Regions from separate parts of the Halomonas bluephagenesis genome, predicted to be linked through region 3. Evidence: predicted binding sites of a transcription regulator. Region 3 holds the regulator's gene; each other region holds the start of a gene.
The links. The regulator sigma-54, encoded in region 3, starts transcription at its own class of promoters, with help from an activator protein. The targets are predictions, from matches to a motif close to TGGCACNNNNNTTGCTNT.

Region 1 (3,132 bases), 1.5 Mb from region 3:
ATGTTGCCCGGCCTTGGGCCGATCAGCGCGCTGGCGCTGATGATTCCGATTACCTTTGCTATGGAGCCTTCTTCAGGGTTGATCTTGATGGCTGGGGTGTATTACGGCGCTATTTTTGGCGGCTCCACCTCGTCTATTTTGCTTAACGCCCCTGGTGTGGCGGGAACGGTAGCGACCTCTTTTGACGGCTACCCGATGGCCAAGCAAGGGTTGGCAGGTAAAGCGCTAGCCATTGCCGCTTACTCCTCCTTCGTTGGCGGCACCATCTCTGTTGTTTTCCTGATGTTGATTGCGCCACTGCTCTCCAAAGTGGCGGGGAGCTTTGGTCCTGCTGAATACTTCGCACTGATGGTGCTGGGTTTAACGGCGGTTGTGTCGTTATCCGATAAGTCGCTGGTCAAAGGCTTAATTGCCGCCGTTATCGGGGTAATGATCTCGATCATTGGGATTGATATGCAAACCGGCACCGAGCGCTTTACCTTTGGTTCTATTCACCTGCTCGACGGAGTCGACTTTCTGGTCGTCGCGCTGGGTATCTTCGCGTTAGCCGAAGTGTTTTACATGTTACTGCGCGGTGGCGGTGGTAAAGAAGCGCCTCGTAATGCCATTGGTTCGTTGAAGTTGACCCGCAGTGAAGTGAAGCAGATTGCTGGTCCGGTTAGCCGCAGTTCAGTATTGGGCTTCTTTACTGGCGTACTGCCGGGCGCCGGGGCGACCATTGGCTCGTTTCTTGGCTACAGCATGGAAAAACGCATTGCCAAAGATGGCGATACGTTTGGTAAAGGCAACATCAAGGGCGTTGCAGCGCCGGAAGCGGCGAATAATGCGGCGTGTACCGGTTCGTTTGTACCGCTGTTAACCTTGGGTGTGCCGGGTTCGGGCACCACCGCCGTACTACTTGGCGCACTGCTGGTGATGGGGGTTAATCCTGGCCCGATGATGCTTGAGCAGCGCCCGGATGTGTTCTGGGGCGTGGTTGCCAGTATGTACATCGGCAATATCTTCCTACTGGTACTTAACCTGCCGCTGATTCCGCTGATCGCCAAAATTCTCGATCTGCCCAAGCCGTTGCTGCTATCACTGATTTTGATCTTCTGCATGATCGGTGTTTACGGCATGAGCTTCAGCGTGTTCGACCTATTGCTGCTGCTGGGTTTTGGCCTGGTTGGCCTAGGGATGCGCTTGTTTGGTTTCCCCGCCGCACCGCTGATTCTGGCGCTGATTCTAGGCAACATCATGGAAGAGTCTATGCGCCGCGCGCTGCAGATCTCCGGTGGTGATTGGATGACCTTTATCGACAAGCCGATTTCTCTGTCGTTACTGGTGATTGCTGTGCTGTCGCTTGGTTTACCGCTGCTGAAAAAGCGCCGCACGAAGCGTTTGCCTACCGCTGAATAGAACACAAGTATGAGCGTAAAGCGCCCTAGGGTTTCCTAGGGCGCTTTTTTTGTGAAAGAAATTGGTTAGATAAATAGGCCTGGAAAGCAGAAAGCGCACTATTGGTGCGAGGTGCCGTTGTGGTGCATAAACAGCGTGCATTTTTTGGGCGCTAGCGCGCCACGATAGTGCGGTGTGTGAAAGTGGGGCTGCTTTTTTTAAAGCTAACCTTCTGATTTTAAGTTTTTTAATGTTTCTTCTTCTGGTGTGGCGCAAACCTTGCAAAAGCTAATAGCTAGTGGATGCACCAAGCCCCGCAATGTCCGTACCCACGTTACATAACGGGAAGCCTTGGCCGCGAAGCTCAAATAACGAGCCCCGTCATAAGGGGCGCAAGGAGGTTCAAGTGACCACATTGCAGCGCAAGACACACCCTCGTACCGTTGGCCGTTTCGCTACTGCCTTAATGACTGCCGCCGTCATGGGAGCCAGTGCACAGGCCATCGCCCAAGATGACGATCCGATCAAGGTCGGTATCCTTCACTCGCTTTCAGGCACCATGGCGATCAGCGAGACCGTTCTCAAAGACACCGTTGAGATGCTCATTGAGCAGCAGAACGATGCGGGTGGTTTGCTGGGCCGCCAACTTGAAGCGGTCGTTGTCGACCCCGCCTCTAACTGGCCACTATTTGCCGAGCGCGCTAGAGAGCTGCTGGCGCAAGAAGAAGTCGACGTGATCTTCGGCAACTGGACCTCCGTTTCCCGCAAGGCAGTACTGCCGGTTGTGGAAGAGCTTAACGGCCTGTTGTTCTACCCGGTGCAGTATGAAGGTGAAGAGTCCTCTGAAAACGTCTTTTATACCGGTGCCGCGCCTAACCAGCAGGCAATTCCCGCGGTTGAGTACCTGATCAATCAAGTGGGTATCGAGCGCTTTGCACTGGTGGGTACCGATTACGTCTATCCGCGTACCACCAACCGTATCCTCGAAGCTTTCCTCAAAGATGAGCATGGCATCGCTGATGAGGACATCATGATCAACTACACGCCGTTCGGTCATTCAGATTGGCAGAATATCGTGGCAGAAATACGCCGCTTTGGTGAAGAGGGTAAACCCACGGCTGTTATCTCAACGATTAACGGCGACGCCAATGTGCCGTTTTACACCGAGCTTTCTAACCAAGGTATTGATGCTGCCGATATTCCAGTCATTGCCTTCTCAGTGGGCGAGCAAGAACTCACCGGCATTGATACTGGGCCGCTGGTCGGCCACTTGGCGGCCTGGAACTACTTTATGAGCGTCGATACTGATGACAACTACGACTTTATCGACGCCTGGATTGAGTACACTGGCGATGATATGGCGGGTACCAACGACCCCATGGAAGCGCACTACATTGGCTTCAATATGTGGGCCGAAGCGGTGCGCAAAGCGGGCACTACCGATGTCGATGCGGTGAAAGACGCCATTATCGGTGTCACCGTACCTAACCTTTCCGGTGGTTATGCGGCCATGATGCCCAACCATCACATCACAAAGCCGGTACTGATTGGTGAAATTCAGGACAACGGCCAGTTCGATATCGTCTGGCAAACCCCCTCTACTGTGGCGGGCGATGCATGGTCTGACTACTTGCCTGGCTCACGTGATTTGATTGCCGATTGGCGCAAGCCCATGGAGTGCGGCAACTTCAACGTGGTGAACGGCTCATGTGGTGGTAGCACCGCAGCAGAAGAAGCCGAAGCGGCCCTCGCTGA
Region 2 (3,132 bases), 1.5 Mb from region 3:
CCAGCCAAAGATACCAACGATACCGATCAACTGTGCGCCGAAAGAAGCATCGCTATTGGTCAGCGGCACCGCCAACACACCCCAGATACCCACAACACCGTGTACCGAGATAGCGCCGACCGGATCATCTAGCTTGAGTTTATCTAGCGTAATGATAGCGAAAACAACGATCAAACCGCCCACCGCACCAATCACAGCAGCGCCTAGCGCAGAGGGGGACAGCGGATCAGCCGTAATCGCCACTAGACCAGCCAATGCACCATTAAGCGCCATTGTAAGATCCGCTTTACGGAACCACAGCTTGGCAAGAATCAGTGCAGCGAGCACGCCACCGGCAGCGGCCGCATTGGTGTTAACAAACACCTGAGCAACATTGTTGGCAGAGCTGATGTCAGACATTTTCAGCTCAGAGCCACCGTTAAAGCCGACCCAGCCCATCCAAAGAATGAAGGTACCCAACGTGGCCAGCGGCATGTTAGCGCCTGGAATCGCGTGGATAGAGCCATCTTTGCCGTACTTACCCTTACGCGGACCAAGTACCAATACACCGGCTAAGGCAGCGGCGGCACCCGCCATGTGAACAATGCCGGAACCCGCATAATCGGAGTAACCGACTTCAGACAACCAGCCGCCACCCCATGTCCAGTAGCCAGATACCGGATAGATAAAGGCTGTCATCACAACAGCGAAGGCCAGGAATGCCCACAGTTTCATACGTTCAGCAACCGCACCCGACACAATCGACATGGCAGTGGCAACAAACACCACCTGGAAGAAAAAGTCAGAGCGCATTGAGTAGTAAGGCGCATCATCACCGCCTGCGGTCACTGCATCAACGCTGTTTTCAGCGCCGATTAAGAAACCAAGGTTGGGTAAGAAGCCACCCGCGCTGCTGGAATACATGATGTAGTAACCGACCAACAAGTACATGGTGCAAGCAATCGCAAACAGTGCGATATTTTTGGTCAGGATTTCGGCGGTGTTTTTGGAACGCACCAAGCCAGCTTCAAGCATTGAAAAGCCAGCGGCCATCCACATTACGAGCACGCCGCAAATCAAGAAGTAAAACGTATCGAGCGCATAGCTCAAATCAGCTAACTCATTCATGAGGAGTTCCCCGTTGTATTAAGAGAAGTTATACGTAAAAGGCAGGCCGGAAAGCGTTACACGGCGTCAGCGCCGCGCTCACCAGTACGAATACGGATCACATCTTCTAATGGCGTTACAAACACCTTGCCGTCACCGATCTTGCCGCTGTTAGCTGCGCTGCAAATAGCATCAAGAACGCTCTCCAGACGCGCATCATCGACAGCAACTTCTACTTTTACTTTGGGTAGGAAATCGACGACATACTCTGCGCCACGATACAGCTCGGTATGCCCCTTTTGACGACCAAAGCCTTTAACTTCAGTCACCGTGATGCCCTGAACGCCGTTGTCGGCGAGCGCTTCACGAACGTCGTCAAGCTTGAATGGCTTGATGATAGCGGTGATGAGTTTCATCCCGGATCTCCCCTGCTGGATTAGGTAGCGGCAGCGCCGCCCGAATTAAGTACTTATCTCGTTAATGCGCATACCGTGCCACCCAGCTTTTTTTTCTTATAAGTCAGCAGTTTGTTTCATGAAATTTAAGATTATCCGATGACAAGGAAGACTTAGTAGCACCCGCGATCGCCTACTTGCACCATAAAAGAACATTAATAAAAGCGAGGCGCTTCATTTCGATGCAATCCATCGATACAGAAAGGCCAGACGCTAATTTGCAAACGACGCATGCGCATCGACGGCGGGGTGCGTATCCTTATTAGTAAGCAGTGCACATTTATGCGTGGTCATTTAAGGAGAGAGCTATGGCGCCTCAAGATCGCATCAGCCGTTTAGCCCAGCAGATTGGGGATCGTTTACAGAATGCGTCCCAAGCCCCGGAAGATATTCAGAAAGGCGTACAGCAGGTGGTACGTGGCGCCTTTGACAGACTGGAGCTGGTGTCACGGGAAGACTTTGATATTTTGATGGATGTACTGCAGCGCACGCGTTCCCGCGTTGAAGCCCTGGAGCGCCAAGTGGCCAGCCTTGAGGCAGCGGTGGAAGCCTCTACCTCAACAAGCAGCACCCCGGTTGAAGCAGAAGCGCCGCCGACGCCCGTTCAGCCACACAGCACTAAGAGCGAGGGCACCAAGACCGAAAGTACTAAAACCGAAAGTACTAAAACCGAAAGTACTAAAACCGAAAGCCCCGAACCGCCTAAAGCGGATACCTAAGCGTAAGCGACATACTATTGCCAGCGGCGAGCGGCTCCCTGCCGCTGGCTTTCCCACCTATTAATAAGAATCACTATCATTGACATTCGAATTGATGGTGATATCTTGTCTATGCGCTAACTTTTTTGCCTCTTTTTGAGCACCAATTAAGGGCAGCCGTACAAAGCAGTCCCATGTTGATACACGTATTGGATGGGTAACTGCACCAAGCTGCTCTCACCTCGATCACTAACGCCACGATGCCACAGCAGCAACGCGCTTCAACGCCTGAAATCACTTCCCAAGCGCTTTTGCAGCTTGGCCAGCGCTTTGGAATTCACTACCGCATTGAAGATTCACCTAGCCCTCTTAGCCCGGTAGCGCTTGGCCATGTTCACGATGTCAGGCTCTCGCAGGCACTCCACCTGACACTTTCTGACCTGCAGGTGGAACGCACTTATACCTCTACTTCCTACCAGAGTGTGCCATGGTTTATCAGCGTTATTTTGGAAGGGGAGATCAGTGTTCAGTTAGGCGAGACACCCTATCGACTAACGGCGGGCGATGGTTTTTGCGCGCATTTTGATGCCCAACACCCGCTCATTGTTATCCAGCCTGCCCAACCCCGCTTGCGCACTGTCAATGTCGCGGTATTGGCGACGTCCTCCCTTGCGCTACCGCCCCCCCCAAACAGCCCGCAATTTCATATTTGGCAGTTACCTGCTGCGCTAAGGCAAACGCTGTGCACCACCATAGAGCAACCAGCCGCAGCTTGGCGTCAATCACTGTTATGGCAAGGGCTGGCGCTGCAGCTCTTGGGGCTTGGACTACCAGAGCATCTCGAGCGACAGCCTAAATCCCCCAAGCTTTCCCAGCGTGACCGACGCTGCATC
Region 3 (3,132 bases):
GGCAGACCGCTTTCAAGGCGGACGGTTAGAGTACTTTATCGACCAAGGCGTTGTTCAGGCACGCTCTGATGTTAGTGGTGGTGAACCACAGCGTATCCGCATGACTCTTCAGCCGGAACAATAGGGAGTGCCCAGTGCCGACAAATAGCGCAGAGCCAGCACCTCAAACCACAGCGTCAGAACCAACATCAGAAGCAGCACCGATAAAAACACTTTATGCCCATCACTTAGCCAAAAGCTATAAGCGCCGCCGCGTGGTTAAGGATATTAACCTAGAGATCTCTCAAGGCAGCGTGGTAGGCCTGCTAGGCCCCAACGGCGCAGGCAAAACGACATCGTTTTATATGATTGTCGGTTTGGTGAAATCTGATGCGGGAAAAGTAGGCATTGATGGGCTTGATTTAACACATGCCCCCATGCACGAACGCGCGATGGCAGGTATTGGGTACTTACCCCAGGAAGCCTCTATTTTTCGTAAACTTTCCGTCGCCGACAACATTATGGCAATCCTGGAAACCCGCAAAGAGCTCGACCGTAGCGCCAGGGAGCAGCGCCTTGAGTCACTACTGGAAGATTTTCACATCACCCACATCCGTGACAATTTAGGCATGAGTCTTTCAGGCGGAGAGCGTAGGCGTGTTGAGATTGCCCGCTCTCTTGCGACAGAGCCTGCCTTTATCTTGCTTGATGAGCCGTTTGCCGGCGTTGACCCGATCTCAGTGGGCGATATTAAAACGATAATCCGAGCACTTAAAAAACGCCATATCGGGGTATTGATTACTGACCACAACGTACGGGAAACACTGGATATTTGCGATATTGCCTACATTGTAGGTGACGGCCATATCATCGCCAGCGGCCCTCCCCAGGAAATCCTCAATAACCAAAGGGTAAGAGACGTTTATTTGGGGGCTGATTTCCGCCTGTAAACAGTCACCTGCAGCAAAAATAGTGCTAGTGGCATACTTATTGCACTTGCACCAAACCATAACTCGCACTAGGGTGGAGCTTTCTGATTAACGAGTGGTTCTCAGATGGTCATGAAAGCTTCTCTTCAATTGCGTATCGGTACACAGCTGACCATGACACCTCAGCTGCAGCAGGCCATTGCCCTGCTACAGCTATCAACACTGGACCTTCGTCAAGAAATTCAGCAAGCACTTGATGCCAATCCAATGCTTGAACAGGAAGATGAGTTCGGCGAACAGGCCGTTAGTGAACCCCAGGAAGCTGAGTGGTCCGAAAGCATTCCTAGCGAACTCTCTACTGACAGTGACTGGTCAGACACTTACCAAGATATAGGCAGCCATGGCACCAGCAGCGAGGGGCCTGACTTTGAGCGTCAAGCCGCTGGCCAAAGCTTACATGGTCACTTACTTTGGCAACTCGCCATGACGGACTTCTCACCTCGCGACCATGCCATCGCTGAAAGCCTCATCGATGCGCTGGACGCCAACGGCTATCTGACCCAGCCTCTCAACGACATTCGCGAAGGACTTAAAGCCCAAGGACATGAAGGCCTTAGCCAGCGTGAAGTTGAAACAACCCTGCTTCGTCTTCAACAGTTTGAGCCCACCGGCGTGTTTGCTCGCGACCTGCGGGAATGCTTAATGCTGCAGCTCGCTTCACTGCCTGAAGATACACCGCTGCTTATGCCAGCCAAGCGTCTAGTACGTCAATTTCTTGAAGCGCTCGGTAAAGATGATGTGCGTTTGTTAAAGCGACGCTTAAGCCTGGATGATGATCAGCTCGATGACGTAATCCGCTTGATCCGCAGCCTTGATCCTCGGCCAGGAAGCGCCTTTGGCGATACAGATGACAGCTATGTGACACCAGACTTAGTGGTACGACACGATAACGAGGGATGGCACCTGGAGCTAAATCCGGAGGCATTGCCACGGCTGCGCATTCAACCTGACTACGCAAGCCTCATTAAACGGGCTGACAAGAGCCAAGATAACCAGTTTTTAAAAGAGCATCTCCAGGAAGCACGCTGGCTTATCAAGAGCCTTTCAAGCCGAAACGATACACTACTGCGGGTTGGTCGAGAAATCATAGCTCGCCAGATAGGCTTTCTGGAACATGGCGAAGAAGCCATGAAACCGCTGATATTAGCCGATATCGCGGACGCTGTGGAAATGCATGAATCCACTATTTCCAGGGTCACCACACAGAAATATATCCATACCCCGCGCGGGGTATTCGAACTCAAATACTTCTTTTCAAGCCAAGTCAGTGGCCAGGACGGCGGTGACAGTCACTCCAGCACCGCCATCCGGGCTCGAATCAAAAAACTGGTGCAAGATGAACCGCCCGGGAAACCTCTTTCAGACAGCCGCCTCGTGTCGCTATTGGAAGAGGGTGGCATTAATGTGGCAAGGCGAACGGTGGCCAAATATCGCGAGTCAATGGGTATACCCTCTTCAAGCGAACGCCGCCGTTTACGCTAATAAAACAGTGCTAACGAACAAAGTCTGTCTAAGGGCTTTGCAATAGCGCAAAAAGGGTTACAATCGAAGAACAGTCCGATGGATAAGGAGCACGTCAATGCAAGTAAATATCACTGGTCATCACGTAGATCTGACTGACGCCTTGCGTGACTATGTAAATGAGAAGCTGGAACGCGTTGAGCGCCATTACGACAACATCACCACCGTACAAGTGACCTTATCTGTTGAAAAGGAGCGTCAGCAAGCTGCCTGCACCCTGCATGCTGCAGGTGCTGATTTACACGCAGAAGCATTAGACAATGATATGTACGCTGCGATTGATGCACTAGCGGATAAAATCGATCGTCAACTCGTTAAACATAAGGAAAAAGCACAAGCTCGCGCCCAAGGCGCAGGCGTGCGTTAACTCAATGACGTTGGAAACCATTCTTCCCCCGGAGCGCGTGCTGTATGACGTCCCCGGGGGTAGCAAAAAAAGGGTGCTGGAATTTTTCAGCACCTTTATTGCGCAAAATACGCCTAGCCTAGATAGCCAAGAAGTCTTCAGCCGCCTCATTGGTCGTGAGCGCCTGGGTAGCACTGGAATAGGCAACGGCGTTGCCATTCCTCACGCACGCAGCCCTCACTGCAGCTCACCCATCGCTAGTTTTTTAAAGCTAACTGAGCCTGTGGATTTCGATGC
Region 4 (3,132 bases), 1.9 Mb from region 3:
TGTCTAGCAGCTCGGCTTGCAGCTGATGCTGGCCAGTCGTTAGGCCAGCAAGCCAAAAAGCGTCGCTGTGCAGCGCCGACTGGCTTATCTCACCGTTCACCAACAATTGAATTCGATGATCTTCTCGAAGCGGTGGAACAACGTCTACGACCACCGCGGTGTGGTCTTTTCGAAGCGATGCCTCTGCCTGAGGAACCTCTATTGCAAAATGGTCATAGGGCATAAACGGCTGCCCTGGATGACCCTGGCGACGCGGTGACGCCGCGACTGGAGACGTGGAAACGCTAGGCAACGGTGCCAGCGTCATCGTTTCACCGCCGCGATCAGGGTTATCGGTAAAGGTCACGTTACCCTGCTCATCCACCACACGGTACACCGTTTGTGACTGCGCAGCGCTTACCCACAGGCACAGCAGTAGCGCAGCCCCTGTGGATAAACACATTTTGTGTTGCAAACGTAGACCACTCATCATTACTGGTACACCTTCTCAGTTTGCTACCATAAAAAACCCCCGCCGGAAGCGGGGTTTTCAGGCTAATCACACCGCAAAGGTGATTTTAGCAGCGGTTCTTAACAACCGTTCTTAGCAGCTGTAGTACATATCGAACTCAATGGGGTGAGTAGTCATGCGAATGCGCTCTACTTCTTCCATCTTGAGGTCGATGTATGCATCGATCATTTCATCAGTGAACACGCCACCTTCTGTCAAGAACGCGCGGTCTGCATCGAGTGCTTCCAGCGCTTGGTCTAGGCTGTTAGCAACGGTTGGTACTGACTTACCTTCTTCTGGCGGCAAATCGTACAAGTTTTTATCCATGGCATCGCCAGGATGAATCTTGTTTTTAATACCGTCGATACCGGCCATCAACAAGGCAGAGAACGCCAGGTACGGGTTGGCCGTCGGATCAGGGAAGCGCGTTTCTACACGCTTGCCTTTCGGGCTAGCCGTGTACGGAATACGGATAGAAGCAGAACGGTTACGAGCGCTGTAGGCCAGCATTACCGGCGCTTCAAAGCCTGGTACCAAACGCTTATACGAGTTAGTAGACGCGTTAGTGAAGGCGTTCAGAGCACGGGCGTGCTTGATAACCCCGCCAATGTAGTAAAGCGCCATTTCAGAAAGACCCGCGTACTCGTCACCCGCGAACTGGTTCTGGCCATCTTTCCAGAACGACTGGTGTACGTGCATACCAGAACCGTTATCGCCTACTAGCGGCTTCGGCATGAAGGTAGCGGTTTTGCCGTAAGCGTGGGCCACGTTGTGGATCACGTATTTCATTTCCTGAACTTCGTCAGCCTTCTTCACCAGCGTGTTGAATTTAACGCCGATTTCGTTCTGACCCGCGTTAGCAACCTCGTGGTGGTGAACCTCAACGGTCTGGCCAATCGCTTCCAGGGTGTTACACATTGCACCACGGATATCGTGGAAACTATCAACCGGGGGAACCGGGAAGTAGCCGCCTTTAACGCGCGGACGGTGTCCCAAGTTGCCGCCTTCTACCTGATTATTGGTCGCCCAGGCGCCTTCGTCAGATGTGATTTTGTACATAGAACCCTGAATGTCAGATTTCCAATGTACTTCGTCAAAAATGAAGAACTCAGGCTCAGGGCCAAAGAAAGCGGTATCGCCCAGGCCAGTGGACTGCAGATAAGCTTCTGCGCGCTTAGCAATGGAACGCGGGTCGCGGTCATAGCCCTGCATGGTGGCAGGCTCGATGATGTCACAACGCAGGATCAGGGTAGCGTCTTCAGTGAAGGGGTCGAGGAAACCGGTACCATCTTCAGGGCGAAGAATCATGTCGGATTCGTTAATGCCTTTCCAGCCCTCAATAGAGGAACCATCGAACATTTGACCGTTCTCGAAAAACTCTTCGTCCACGTCCCGTGCCGGTACGGTGACGTGCTGCTCTTTACCGCGCGTGTCGGTGAAACGCAGGTCTACCCATTTAACATCATGTTCTTCGATTAGCGCGAGAGTCTTGGCTGACATAGTGTCCTCCGGTATGAACGTGGCTTAAAGCTTATGACAGTAAGCTACCGATAAAAGAGTTATTAAACAAACCGGCTATTGTTGTAGCACGCCGAAAGGCATCTGCCTACGCCCCGCTAGCCGCTGCCTAATACTAAGCACAGAGCATGCCAACACTGCACCAATATGGCATAAAAAAATAACAAGCTATTGTTTTATAAATACTAAAAAATAAAATGCCATGCTTCTTCATGTGGCATAACGCTGTGCACTAAAACGGATTCAGCTCAAAATAGCCACACAACCTAGAAAATCGCACCAATAACGATCAACCTAAAACCCATCAGCACTAAAATGGTGCATGAATAACATCTACTATTTTTACACATTCCCGCAAACTTTAGCTTGATACTAAAAGAAACTCACACCTACAATTACTTACAAATGGATAGATTTCATAACAAACAGGTTTCATAACACAGGAAGCCACTCACATGGGCACGGTCTGCTTTATTGTTGATGCGTCAGTCACAGGTGTCCTTTTACCACGTCACCTGCGCGCTATTCGCCAAACAGGCTTAGCAGACCACATCTTTCCCATTATCGTGACAGGCCCCACCGCTGATCCGCGCATTTCACACTTTGAGCAGCGCTACCGTGTTCATTTTCTTATTACGCCTCCCCAGCCATTAGGCGAAAGGATCAACCAAGCAGCGTATCTCAGCCAAGCGGATTGGCTGCTGATTGCGATGCAGCAACAGACGCTAGAAGCCAAACTGTGGTGTTTACTTTATCCCCAGTTAGACACGTACACGCTGGATGCATTTCTGATAGGCAGCGACCCCCCCCGTCTATCTGAGCGGCTATTCCAACGTTTCTTAGGCACAGGCGTTGCCGTTCCTCCTTACATAGCCATCAAGCGCACGTGGTTAGAACGGTTAGGAGGCCTAGACCCAGAACTAGATGAAACAGCGCTTACCGATTTACTACAGCGCCTTTATGCATGCTCTACCCGTTTACAAACGTTCAGCCTGGAAGCATCAGGTCTTAACCGCGACTCACCATCAATAAGTAGCAAGCCCTACCGACCTCCTCCCTCCTCGCACACAGACACTTAATGCCATCTTTATGCATGAGTGGCACGCTGGTTAGACGTTCAAACG

Region 1: the regulator sigma-54 is predicted to act here: its motif matches at 1,646-1,663, upstream of urtA (urea ABC transporter substrate-binding protein).
Region 2: the regulator sigma-54 is predicted to act here: its motif matches at 1,566-1,583, upstream of REH51_RS08305 (P-II family nitrogen regulator).
Region 4: the regulator sigma-54 is predicted to act here: its motif matches at 2,125-2,142, upstream of glnA (glutamate--ammonia ligase).

Annotation. Positions count from the first base shown of each region.
Region 1 covers NZ_CP133631.1:1,846,391-1,849,522, reverse strand. The annotation lists gene REH51_RS08075 (tripartite tricarboxylate transporter permease) at 1-1,398, shown strand, start outside; gene urtA (urea ABC transporter substrate-binding protein) at 1,784-3,132, shown strand, end outside.
Region 2 covers NZ_CP133631.1:1,897,389-1,900,520, forward strand. The annotation lists gene REH51_RS08300 (ammonium transporter) at 1-1,107, opposite strand, end outside; gene REH51_RS08305 (P-II family nitrogen regulator) at 1,164-1,502, opposite strand; gene REH51_RS08310 (accessory factor UbiK family protein) at 1,850-2,260, shown strand; gene REH51_RS08315 (AraC family transcriptional regulator) at 2,500-3,132, shown strand, end outside.
Region 3 covers NZ_CP133631.1:392,619-395,750, forward strand. The annotation lists gene lptA (lipopolysaccharide transport periplasmic protein LptA) at 1-124, shown strand, start outside; gene lptB (LPS export ABC transporter ATP-binding protein) at 204-929, shown strand; gene REH51_RS01875 (RNA polymerase factor sigma-54) at 1,035-2,450, shown strand; gene hpf (ribosome hibernation-promoting factor, HPF/YfiA family) at 2,548-2,856, shown strand; gene ptsN (PTS IIA-like nitrogen regulatory protein PtsN) at 2,861-3,132, shown strand, end outside.
Region 4 covers NZ_CP133631.1:2,287,180-2,290,311, reverse strand. The annotation lists gene REH51_RS10225 (DUF4124 domain-containing protein) at 1-472, opposite strand, end outside; gene glnA (glutamate--ammonia ligase) at 584-1,990, opposite strand; gene REH51_RS10215 (hypothetical protein) at 2,464-3,087, shown strand; gene REH51_RS10210 (acyltransferase family protein) at 3,118-3,132, opposite strand, start outside.